3 regions of the Oceanobacillus sp. CAU 1775 genome follow, and region 3 is predicted to be linked to each of the others. Evidence: riboswitches for the same ligand, from Rfam matches in the RefSeq annotation. Region 3 holds a riboswitch; each other region holds the start of a gene.
The links. Region 3 has a riboswitch for S-adenosylmethionine ahead of metK (methionine adenosyltransferase). Riboswitches for the same ligand answer to the same signal wherever they lie in the genome.
Positions count from the first base shown of each region.

Region 1: another riboswitch for S-adenosylmethionine. It lies ahead of ACXYMZ_RS11480 (OsmC family protein); the one in region 3 lies ahead of metK (methionine adenosyltransferase).
Region 2: another riboswitch for S-adenosylmethionine. It lies ahead of ACXYMZ_RS08175 (methionine ABC transporter ATP-binding protein); the one in region 3 lies ahead of metK (methionine adenosyltransferase).

Region 1 is NZ_JBTLRO010000006.1:43,898-48,187, forward strand. Features, by position in the region: gene ACXYMZ_RS11470 (carboxypeptidase M32) at 1-1,269, shown strand, start outside; gene ACXYMZ_RS11475 (DUF3231 family protein) at 1,439-1,942, shown strand; gene ACXYMZ_RS11480 (OsmC family protein) at 2,071-2,517, opposite strand; SAM riboswitch class I at 2,629-2,736, opposite strand; PreQ1 riboswitch class I at 2,917-2,961, shown strand; gene ACXYMZ_RS11485 (QueT transporter family protein) at 2,969-3,472, shown strand; gene ACXYMZ_RS11490 (response regulator transcription factor) at 3,667-4,290, shown strand, end outside.
Region 2 is NZ_JBTLRO010000004.1:54,912-59,201, reverse strand. Features, by position in the region: gene ACXYMZ_RS08185 (MetQ/NlpA family ABC transporter substrate-binding protein) at 1-321, opposite strand, end outside; gene ACXYMZ_RS08180 (methionine ABC transporter permease) at 350-1,006, opposite strand; gene ACXYMZ_RS08175 (methionine ABC transporter ATP-binding protein) at 999-2,027, opposite strand; SAM riboswitch class I at 2,118-2,219, opposite strand; gene ACXYMZ_RS08170 (thioredoxin family protein) at 2,284-2,598, opposite strand; gene ACXYMZ_RS08165 (toprim domain-containing protein) at 2,623-2,979, opposite strand; gene gcvH (glycine cleavage system protein GcvH) at 3,137-3,520, opposite strand; gene ACXYMZ_RS08155 (arsenate reductase family protein) at 3,601-3,957, opposite strand; gene ACXYMZ_RS08150 (acyl-CoA dehydrogenase family protein) at 4,151-4,290, opposite strand, start outside.
Region 3 is NZ_JBTLRO010000005.1:102,886-107,175, forward strand. Features, by position in the region: gene ACXYMZ_RS10110 (nucleotidyltransferase family protein) at 159-446, opposite strand; gene metK (methionine adenosyltransferase) at 721-1,923, opposite strand; SAM riboswitch class I at 2,055-2,161, opposite strand; gene pckA (phosphoenolpyruvate carboxykinase (ATP)) at 2,390-3,979, shown strand; gene ACXYMZ_RS10125 (hypothetical protein) at 4,133-4,290, opposite strand, start outside.

The DNA of each region.
Region 1 (4,290 bases), on a different contig from region 3:
TTAAAGAAAACGGTGGAAGAGGTGCAAAAGAATTACGATTTGAGTAAAAAGATTCCGGCAGATGAATACCAGGAGTTTGTCATTCTATGCTCTGAATCAGAATCCATATGGGAAGAAGCAAAGGAAAAAGAAGATTTCCAAATGTTTTTACCCTATCTTGAAAAAGTTGTTGCGATGACTAAAAGATTCATTAATTATTGGGGAGAGAAAGACGGTAATGCATATAATCGTCTTCTGGACCAATACGAGCCAGGATTAACGACGGATATCATTGATGAAGTATTTGACCAATTAAAAGAAACAATCGTACCACTTGTGAAAAAAATCGGTGCACAAAATAATCAACCCGACACTTCATTTATATTTAAAGATTTTCCAATAGAAAAGCAAAATGCATTTAACTATAAAATTTTGAATCAGTTAGGGTTTGATTTTGAAGCAGGACGATTAGATGAAACCGTACATCCATTTGCGATGGGTATCAATACAGGTGATGTGAGGGTTACGACAAGTTATAAAGAAAATGACTTTCGTTCAGGGATATTTGGTACGATTCATGAATGTGGACATGCTTTATATGAACAAAATTTTGATAAAAAATTAGAAGGCTATCCAGTTGCAGATGGAACTTCAATGGGTATTCATGAGTCACAATCTTTGTTTTACGAGCATTTTATCGGCCATCACGAAGGTTTTTGGAAATATAATTATGAGAGTTTACAAGAACATTCACCGGAACAATTTGGCGATGTTTCCCTAGAAGAATTCTTACGCGCAGTTAATATTGCACAACCTTCACTTATTCGAATTGAAGCGGATGAGCTAACTTACCCACTTCATATTATGATTCGTTATGAAATTGAAAAGGAATTATTTAATGGGGATCTAGAGGTGAAAGATTTACCACAGGTTTGGAATGATAAGTATGAAGAATACCTAGGTATCCGCCCAGAAAACGATGGGGAAGGGATATTGCAAGACGTTCATTGGTCTAGTGGCTTGTTCGGGTATTTTCCATCCTATGCATTAGGATATATGTACGCTGCCCAATTAAAAAATGCAATGCTAAAGGACTTGCCAGATTTCGATTCTCTATGTGAAAAAGGAGATTTTGAGCCGATTTTACAATGGCTAACAAAACATGTCCATCAATACGGAAAAATGAAAGAACCACTAGAAATTATCCAAGACACAACAGGCGAAAGACTTAACGCCAAACACCTAGCAACATACCTAGAAGAAAAATACACAAAACTTTATAACCTATAAGATGAATCATGGGGACGGTTCTCGTGTTGCAATCATTGCAACACGAGAACCGTCCCCATGTTGCATTATATTGCGCAAAGCATGTATATAAACGAGCAAATGTAGAACAATATGTTATATGAGGTAATGAAAGGTGTCACAATTCATGAAATTAATTAGGAGGATTAAGATGGGTGTATTAAGTGGAAATCCAACAGATGAGCCGATGCATTATGGTGAAGTTTTTAGTACATGGTCATTTATATTAGTAGCTAAAGGAGCAATCGCAGGTTATCAAACACATTTAAACCACACTGGCGATGATGATTTAAAGAGATTACTTGAAGAAGCAATTCAAGGCGCACAAGAAGAAGTTAAAAAGGTTGAAGAATTATTAAAAGCAAATGGAATAGGGCTACCACCAGCACCACCAGAGCGTCCGAATGCTAACTTAGATGATATTCCAGTTGGTGCACGTTTTGCAGATCCAGAAATCTCAGCGATACTTTCAGGAAATATTGCTGCGGGACTCGTTGCTTGTAGTACAATCATGGGGCAATCCATTCGAGAAGATATCGCCATGATGTTTGGCCAGTTCCATATGCAAAAAGCACAATTAGGAGCGAAAGCACTAAAATTAAACAAAGCAAAAGGCTGGTTAATTCCACCACCATTGCATACTAAAAGTAGTTAATGAATATCTAAAATATAGTTGGCGGTTCTCCTATAAAATAGAGAATCGTCTCTTTATTTTTATAAAGCTATAGAAAGGTTTCAATTGCACTTAATAAAAATGCAATTGAAACCAATATTTATTAATAATTAAGCCTTTTGATTAATACGATAAGATGATGAAAAACCTACAGCATTTTCAATCGTATCTCCTACTGGACAGTGGTTCTCTAAAAACTCCAGGAACTCAACGACTTTTTCTTCTGGCGCATCTGTTTCAATGGAATAAGTGGAACGGATATTTGAAAACCCTGGTCGAACGTCTGCCTTGCCTAAAAATCCATCTGTATCTAAATCGCCCTCTAATTCAACTTTAAAGTCATTTAAATTAATTCCAAACTTTTCAGCATAAGTGCGTGCGACTATGGACTGGCATGCGCCAAGTGCAGACAATAGTAATTCAACAGGATTCATTGCTGTGTCAGTTCCACCAAGTGATGCGGGTTCATCAACAATTACTCGATGTTGTCTTGCTGTAGTTTCTACAAGGACCCTTTCTTTTAAATGTGCATTTGCTTTAATTACTTGTGTTGCCATCATTATCTCTCCTCAAATTTTTATTTATTCAATTCATGACAACTCGAGGAAAAAATAAAAACCCCCTTCTCAAGAAAATGAGAAGGGAGCAGAATATACGGATACCGTCCTTTCTCATCTTTAGCATAAATATAATATGCTTCTGAAATTGGCACCTTGCTATAAATAGCGGTTGCCGAGAGTTCATCGGGTCAGTCCCTCCCTCTCTCTGGATGAGTTGTCACTAATATGAATTTTATAAACGATAACATGTATAATTTCAATTGTCAAACTCTTTTTGCAACATGGGGACGGTTCTTCTGTTGCATTGAATGCAACACGAGAACCGTCCCCATGTTGCACTCTTTTAAACTTGTGTAAACCTTTTAATCTATTATATAATGGTAAGGCTTTTTGATTATTGACGTGGTTCGTAACCATCCCACGATAAAAAACTAAGGAGAGGTTTATTATGAAGACGAGGACACTTGTTGTCAATGCGCTGATTGCTGCATTGTATATTGCTGTGTCTCTACTTGTTGTGCCGTTTGGTTTTACAAATATTCAATTCCGAATCTCGGAGATCTTCAATCACTTAATTGTGTTTGATAAACGTTACTTCTTCGGAATTGTAGCAGGGGTATTTATTTATAATTATTTATTTTCCCCGCTCGGTTGGTTTGATTTAGTATTTGGAGTTGCGCATTCAGCAATTTCACTTGGTATTATTATCTTACTAGCGAAGTACATCAAGAATATATGGATCTTACTCGTTGCAAATACGCTGGTGTTTACATTCAATATGTTTATCATTGCGTTTGAACTGAATCTTGCTTTAGGATTACCATTCCTACTCACATGGTTCACAACAGCAGTTGGTGAGTTTGCAGTTCTAGCAGTAGGTATCCCATTGATTTATGCATTAAATAAACGATTGAATTTTAATCAATTAATGGATAAAAATATATATTCTTAAAAAATGAAGCAATTCTTTTTAGGGTGCAAGACGCATAACAGCGTTTTGCACTCTTTTTTGTCGTGACTCTTATTGAACTATATAATAGAGACATTCATAAATCTTAAGAAAATCTTCAGAAATTTACTAACTTAAGTTTAAGATTTACAGGCTATGATTGTTTTAGATAAGAAGTACGGAAAGAAGGGGAAGCATTGGCTAATTATAATGTATTAGTTGTAGATGATGAAAAAGAAATTCGCGATGCTATTGAAATTTATCTGAAGAATGAGGGAGTAACAGTTATCAAGGCAAAAGATGGAATCGAGGCATTAGAAATTTTACATAAACAGGAGATACACCTCATCATTTTAGATGTGATGATGCCGAGATTAGACGGTATTTCTGCCACACATAAAATACGTGAACAAAAGAATATCCCAATCATTATTTTAAGTGCAAAAACAGAGGACACGGATAAGATTCTAGGATTACAAGTTGGGGCCGATGATTATATTACAAAGCCATTCAATCCAATGGAACTTGTCGCTCGAGTAAAATCGCAGTTAAGAAGGTATGTCACGCTCGGTACATTTGAAGGTGCCACTAAAGTTATTGATTTAAATGGACTTACACTAGATGTGGCCTCGAAAGAAGTAACAGCGCATGGGGAAGTGGTGAAGCTCACGCCAATCGAATACAAAATTGTAGAGCTGCTTATGACTCATGCCGGTCGTGTTTTTTCTATTGATGATATTTATGAAAAAGTGTGGAACGAGCCAAATTACAATGCGGAAAACACGGTAGCAGTTCACATCCGTAAAATCCGTGAGAAAATT
Region 2 (4,290 bases), on a different contig from region 3:
CTCAAGAAACGGTATATGTTGGAAGTAGTTAGCATCTAAGCTACCTTCTTCTAAATCTTCATTTGGTAATACATAATCTTGGTAAGGTTCAATTGTGATAAAGATTCCTTCTTCTTCAAGTAAAGGTTTTGCCTGTTCTAAAATTTCAGCGTGTGGTGTACTTGATGCTCCAATTACAAGCTCAACTCTTTCCTCTTCTTGTGCTTCACCATTTGTATTATCCTCTGTATCAGCACCTGTATCCGTTTCGTTATCACTGCTTCCACAAGCAGCTAACAGTAAAATAAATGACAATAAAATAAATCCTAAAATTCTTTTCATTTTTTTCTCTCCTTAAGTAATTTATATTTTATCTTTTATCTAACTTATTAGTGATATAATCCCCAATAAATTGAATAATAAAGACGATAACTAAAATAATGATCGTACATGCGAAGACTAAATCAAAATCTCTTCTCTGAAATCCATAGAAGTATGCGTAGTCTCCTAAGCCTCCCGCTCCGATTAATCCAGCCATTGCCGTATAACCAATAAGTGCGATTGTTGTTACGGTTATGCCAGAAACAAGGGCAGGCATCGATTCAGGAAGTAAAACTTTGAAAATAATCGTTCTTGTTTTTGCACCAATCGATTTTGCAGCCTCGATAACTCCTTTATCAACTTCTTTAAATGCAATTTCTACTAGCCTCGCATAGAAGGGAGCAGTACTTATAATTAGTGCTGGTAAAGCTGCGGTAGGACCTCTTAATGTCCCCAATAAGAAGTTTGTAAAAGGGAATAAAAGAATTATTAAAATAATAAAGGGAATCGAACGAAAGATATTAACAATTCCGCCAGTAGTGACATTAATTATTTTATTTTCCCAAATGCCACCCTTTGTTGTTAAAAATAAAAGTAAACCAAGAGCAATTCCAAATACTACCGTTCCTATTAAGGAAGCAAATGTCATATATAGTGTTTCGTTTGTTGCTGTAATAAGTTCATCAACTTTTAAATTTTCAAGCATTTTCTATAACCTCCAGCTCTACAGAGGTTTCTGCTTTAACAGAAGCAATTGCTTTAGAAACTTCTGCTTCATCACCAATCATTTGTACAAATAATGTTCCATAACTACCTGCTTGCGTATTCGTTATTTTACCCTGGAGAATATTTATATCGATCGCATATTGTTTTGCTAATCTACTTATTAAAGCTTGATTCGCTTGCTCTCCAATAAACTGAAGCTTCAACAATTTCCCACTTGGATTTGCACGAATAATACTATCTAAATCATTATCCTCTTCACTCATCCCCATAATCTGACCAACAAATTTCTTTGTCACATCTTGAGTAGGGTGTAAGAAAACATCTAATACGTTTCCAAGTTCAACGATTTCTCCGTTTTCCATTACAGCAACACGGTGACATATTTTACGAATCACTTGCATTTCATGAGTAATTAATATAATCGTTAATCCCAATCGTTTGTTGATATCAACTAGCAATTCTAAGATGGAATTCGTTGTCTCGGGATCTAGCGCAGATGTTGCTTCGTCACAAAGTAAGAGCTTCGGTTTATTCGCTAGTGCACGAGCTATCCCAACACGCTGCTTCTGCCCACCACTTAGTTGTGAAGGATAAGCACTTTCGCGACCAGTTAACCCAACTAGATCAATTAATTCCTGTACTCTTGTTTCTCTCTCCTGCTTATTCACCCCAGCTATTTCGAGAGGAAATGCAATGTTTTCAGCAACTGTTCGTGACCAGAGTAGGTTAAAGTGTTGAAAAATCATGCCGATATCTTGTCTTGCAACCCTTAGTTCATCGGGTTTTAGTGAAGTGATATCTTTTTCACTAATTTTAATACTACCAGTCGATGGCTCTTCTAAACGGTTGATCAAACGTACGAATGTACTTTTTCCTGCTCCACTATAGCCAATTACACCGAAGATTTCACCGTCTTTTATTTCAAGGTTCAAATCATCAACCGCGGTGATTTGCTTGTCTTTTGTGGAATATACTTTACTTAAACCTTTAATCGAAATCAATACCGTTTCTCCTCTCTAAAAAATATACTAAAAAACGCCTTCCTGTTAGAGAACAGAAAGGCGTAGGAAATTTAAATATACGCTACCGTTCCCTCATCTTTCAATAAATTGCAGGATTTGGCACCTTTCAATATAAAATTGAAGGTTGCCGCAGTTTCAAAGGGCCAGTCCCTCCACCGCTCATGATAAGAGATATTTAGTTATTAAATTGATTAGAAATAATAGTAGCATTACAATTCCTTATTGTCAACAAAGATTATACTTGACTGAATAATTCTGGTTTATATTTCAATAAATAACGATATATATTTCCAGTTGAATGCAAAGTATAGACCTTTTCTTTCACTTCATGATTTTCCATAATAAATAGACAAGGTACCTGTTCAACTTTATGTTCATGCATAAATTCCTCTTCGAAATTCGCATTCATTTCATAAAAAATCGTTTGTTTATGAATGGCTTCAATATTTTCAAGCATTGCTCGAGCAACACTACATGTACCACAAAATGGGGTATAAATAAATAAAATATAATTACCAGATTGTAACTCTTCCGTTGATATTTCCTGCATAAACTCACCCTAAATTAAAATTTATTAAATTAGATATAGTGTTCTCACTGTAAAGCGTTTTGCTAATAATAAAGAAGCAAGGACTTTATGTGGCGTAGTAGCTACCTCGCGATAATCACTATTTATATAAATATGTTCTGCGTGAGGCAACTCTCTAGCCAATTGCTTTCTAAGCTTATTACCTTGTTTATCCTCATCAACTAAAATATACACATCATTTTCGTCTAAAAGATAAGTCTCTAATAATTCATCAAAACGATGAAGACTGAGAGAACCATTCGTACAGATAATTGTTACATCTTCATCAAGGACCTCTTCGACTTTTCGCTTATCTGTTAAACCCTCAACAATAATTACCTTTTCAGGTTCATAATTCATCATCTCATTGCTCCCCTTATCTAAGCAAGCAGTTTGCTCGTTTGAGTTTATAAATAATAGAGACTTTTCCTTCATTCTTTTAGTATATGAAAGACAAAGGGCTAACCATACATGAAATTGTATTGTTAGCCTGCTTAAAATATTATTTAGTTAATGAAAATTAGTCCTCGTCGATAACCTCTTGATATTGTTCCGCAGTTAGAAGGTTGTCTAACTGGCTTTCGTCATCAAGTTCGACAACAATCATCCATGCTTCTTCGTATGGTGACTCATTTACTAATTCAGGGCTGTCGTCAAGCTCTTCGTTTACTTCAACCACTTTACCACTTACAGGAGCATATAATTCTGAAACAGTTTTAACTGACTCTACACTTCCGAATGATTCTTCTACATCAATCGTATCATCAACTTCAGGGAGTTCAACAAACACAATATCTCCTAATTCATCTTGTGCAAAATCTGTAATGCCGATACGTACTTTATTTCCCTCTTTTTTAATCCACTCATGTTCTTTTGAATAAAGTAATCCTTCTGGTAAACTCATATTCACTGCCACCCTTTCAATTATCTTATTATTTTAACTATACAATGGAATAGATATAAAGTAAAACAAGAGTTTACTCTTTATTTCCACGTCTCTTCGTAAATTTCTTCTTTAAAACCAACCGTTACTTTCATTCCGTTTGTTGCGATTGGGCGTTTAATTAACATTCCATCAGATGCAAGGATCTCGGCCATTTCTTCTAATGATGCATCTTTAATTTTATCTTTAATATTTAGTTCTCTGTATTTCTTACCGCTAGTATTAAAGAATTTCTTAGCTGGCAACTCACTTTTTTCAATAAGTTCGATAAGTTCCTCTTTCGTTGGAGTATCCTCAACAATATGAACCGCTTCATATGCAACATCATTATCTTCAAACCATTTTTTTGCTTTCTTGCATGTCCCACAATTTGGGTACCAATAAAAAGTAAGACTCATTATAAAATTACCCCTCATTTCGATTTCATTTTTCAAATATAGTTTATCATACAACGTTCGTTCATTACATTAAAAGCATTTTTAGGCATCGAAACTATGGTAGAACCCATTAAATGACTATTAGTATAGATCATCGTTTAAATTAAAATAACAGCGCATAGCCAAAAGCTACACGCTGTTATCTATATAAAAATTAAATTACATACGTTTCTTTATCGATGATCGCTTTCGCAATTTCACGTTTTTTCTCTACAACATTTGTTGGATTGTGACGTGTTAATTTGCGTAGGGAAGATAGCATCATACGAAGTGTATCTCCTTCTTCTACAGCAA
Region 3 (4,290 bases):
CGTTTTTATGTAATCAAGTTGAATTATAATAAATAATAGTTGAAATTAGTGAAGCTTACATATCAGCATCATCGTAGGGCTGTTGATCAAGATAAAGCTAGTGCACAATCGTATACATCACTGTACTATTCACATAAGTAAATAGAGTTTATCATTTTTCATAGCTGAATTGCCACGTTTAAAACATCTTCTTTCATACTCCAATGAATCGAGTTTTCAGTTACAACGTCTACTTTAATTTCAAGTAAGTCTTCCATTTCTTGTTTGAAACGAATTAAGTCAAATAGACTCCTATTCTCCTCAAATTCTACTAGTAAGTCAAGATCACTCTCAGGTCCATCCTCACGTCTTGAAACAGAGCCAAAAATCCGCACATTTTTAATACCGTGATTACCTGCTGTTTTTAAAATATTCTCACGTTTTTCTTGAAGAAGATCATGTATCATTGCACATACCCCCTCTTTATTATTATTTCTTATTACATTATAACATGCTACAAATATTGTCTGTACTTAGTAAGGTTTTTTTGTACTTTATTTATATGTTAGTGCTACCTACCTTTGAATAGTATCTATTGGATTCTTACACCCAACTTTGACCGATGTTACCTACTCCAGCATACACAAATACCATCAAATAAAGCTTCAACATTCCTATAAAAAATAGACGAACTCATTTACGAATTCGTCTACTAATCACTCGAGTATTATTTATTAAATATTAATTTACCTGCGTCAAAGCTCTCAACTCTTCAACCTTATCTACTTTCTCCCAAGGGAAGATAACATCTGTTCTGCCAAAATGTCCATAAGCAGCTGTGTCTCTATAGATTGGTTTTGTTAAATCAAGCATGCGGATGATTCCTGCGGGACGTAAATCAAAAAGTTCACGGACAGCTTGGACAAGTGTATCCTCTGAAACTTTTCCAGTTCCAAATGTATCGATTGCAATGGAAACTGGTTCAGCAACACCAATTGCATATGCTAATTGCACTTCGCATTTTCTCGCTAAGCCTGCAGCGACAATATTTTTTGCAACGTAGCGTGCTGCATAAGAAGCTGATCGGTCAACTTTTGTCGGGTCTTTCCCACTGAAAGCTCCCCCACCATGGCGAGCATAACCACCATAAGTGTCGACAATGATTTTTCGACCTGTAAGTCCTACATCACCTTGAGGCCCTCCAAGTACAAAACGTCCAGAAGGATTAATAAAATATTTCGTTCTCTCATCTAAAAGTTCTGTTGGTACGACATTATTAATAACATGCTCAATGATGTCTTTTTCAATTGTTTCGTTGGAAACTTCTTCATGATGCTGTGTAGATATAACAATTGTGTCAATCCTGACAGGCTGGTCCTGCTCATCATATTCAATGGTTACTTGTGTTTTTCCATCTGGTCGTAAGTAATCAATGATTTCTTCTTTTCGAACATCCGCTAAACGTTTGGAAAGTTTGTGTGCAAGACTTATTGGTAGTGGCATTAATTCTTCCGTTTCGTCACAAGCATAACCAAACATTAATCCTTGGTCCCCTGCTCCAATTGCATCTAAGTCTGTACCTTCCATTTTTCCTTGTCTAGCTTCTAATGCTTGATCAACCCCGCCAGCAATATCTGGGGACTGTTCATCAATTGCAGTCATTACTGCACATGTTTCTGAATCAAAGCCATATTTCGCTCGTACATAGCCAATTTCTTTAATTGTTTTGCGGACAATTGCAGGAATATCTACATATGTTTTTGTTGAAATTTCTCCTGCAACAAAAACCATGCCTGTCGTTACAACTGTTTCACAAGCTACTCGCGCATAAGGATCTTCCTTTAAAATTTCATCTAAGATGGCATCTGATATTTGATCGGACATTTTATCTGGATGTCCTTCGGTTACCGACTCTGATGTGAATAAACGACGATTTTCAGTCATGTGGTTCGTTCTCTCCTTTGTAAATTTTGTAACGAAAACCCTTTTTTATATTCAAAGTTTAAGACTATTCAAGGCAAAAAACAAAAAAATCCCTTCCTACATTCATGAGGAAAGGAAAAACCGGCCTTTCGCTCTTATTGTTCAAGGATTATTCCTTGCACCAGGTAAGCACCTTTCACGAAATCGTGAGGTTGCTGGGCTTCATCGGGTCTGTCCCTCCGCCTGCTCTGAATAAGAGAGTGTTCGCTCTTAGATAAGAGTAACCAAATGCAAGCTTATTGTCAATAAAGACTATTATTGTTACACTTTTATATGGTGATTGGTTCGTATGTTTTTTTGAAAAAAAAGCTTGTATTAGTATGGATTAATCACACCAATGTGTTATACTAATAAAAGATTTAACAAAATACTTTTATTAATAAGTGATATTTACTAAATAATACCTTCTAAAGGCAGGAGAATGATAATGAAAATGGTCGACAATTCATTGGCAAACAAACTTAATAGTCATAAAAACCTGAAGGAGAATTTATCTGTAGCAAACCTAGTAGAACGCGTATTAGAGCGTAAAGAAGGCGTATTAACTTCAACTGGTGCAGTTACAGCAACTACAGGAAAATATACTGGACGTTCCCCGGAAGATAAATTTATTGTAAAAGATGAAATTAGTGAAGATACAGTTGATTGGGGAAATGTGAATCGACCAATCGATGAAGCAACATTCGATAAATTATATCAAAAAGTCACAGACTACTTAATGGATAAAGATGAAGTTTATCAGTTTAAAGGTTTTGCTGGGGCAGATAAAAATTATCAGCTACCAATCCAAGTGTTTAATGAATTTGCTTGGCATAATCTTTTTGCTCGTCAGCTATTCATTGCACCAACTGAAGAAGAATTAGAAACACATCAGACAGAATTTACAGTTGTTTCTGCTCCAAACTTCAAGGCAGATCCAGAAGTTGACGGAACTAACTCTGAAACATTCATTATTATATCATTTAAAAAACGAATTGTACTTATTGGTGGTACGGAGTATGCTGGAGAAATTAAAAAGTCAATCTTCTCTATCATGAACTATCTATTACCACAACAAAACGTTCTTTCGATGCACTGTTCGGCAAACGTTGGCCAAGAAGGCGATGTTGCATTATTCTTCGGTCTTTCAGGTACAGGTAAAACAACACTTTCTGCAGATCCTTACCGTCGTTTAATCGGTGATGATGAGCATGGTTGGAGTCCAAACGGCGTCTTCAACATTGAAGGTGGTTGCTATGCGAAATGTTCAAACTTATCTGCTGAAAAAGAACCACAAATTTTCAATGCGATTCGTTTCGGATCTGTATTAGAGAACGTAATTATTGATGAAAAAACAAGTGAACCTGATTATGATGATACATCACTTACTGAAAATACAAGAGCAGCATACCCAGTAGAAAACATTGATAACATTGTTTCACCAAGTGTTGCTGGTCATCCAAACACAATTATTTTCTTAACGGCGGATGCATCTGGTACGTTACCGCCAATCAGTAAGTTAACAAAAGAGCAAGCAATGTATCACTTCTTAAGTGGTTACACAAGTAAACTTGCAGGTACAGAGCGTGGTGTTACAGAACCACAAGCAACATTCTCTGCATGTTTCGGTTCTCCATTCCTACCACTTGCACCAGCGAAATATGCGGATATGCTTGGTCAAAAAATTGATCAGTATGATGCAAGTGTATTCTTAGTAAATACTGGTTGGACTGGTGGTTCATATGGTGTTGGTAGCCGTATGAAATTATCTTACACACGTGCAATGATTCATGCAGCACTTGAAGGTGAGTTAAACAACATCGAAACAATTACTGATGAAGTATTTGGTTTACAAATTCCAGTACATGTTGCTGGTGTTCCCGATGAAGTTTTAGTTCCAAAGAATACTTGGGAAGACAAAACAGCATATGACGAAGCAGCAAAAGCTTTAGCTGGTGAGTTCCATAAGAACTTTGAGAAATTCAATAATGTAACTGAGTCTATTCAACAAGCAGGACCAGTTTACCAAGGAAATTAATTCGTTTCCTCATCCCAAAAAGGATTTTATATATGAGTGAAAATTCTCAGCGAACCTTGCTGAACCCCATTCTCGATTTTAGAGAATGGGGATTTTTTTGTGCTCAAAAGGATAATGTGATGTTCGCTGTGATTAGCCTCAGTACATCGAATGCTAAATCGGGCTGCTGAAGACTAAAATAAAAGACTTTTTGGAAGTTCTCGAATCTGAATTGTGAACTTCAGCATATTCTGTGACGACTTCAGCATATTGTGTTGCAAGTTCAGCGTAAATTGTGTCCACTTCAACATATTCTGTGACAACTTCAGCAT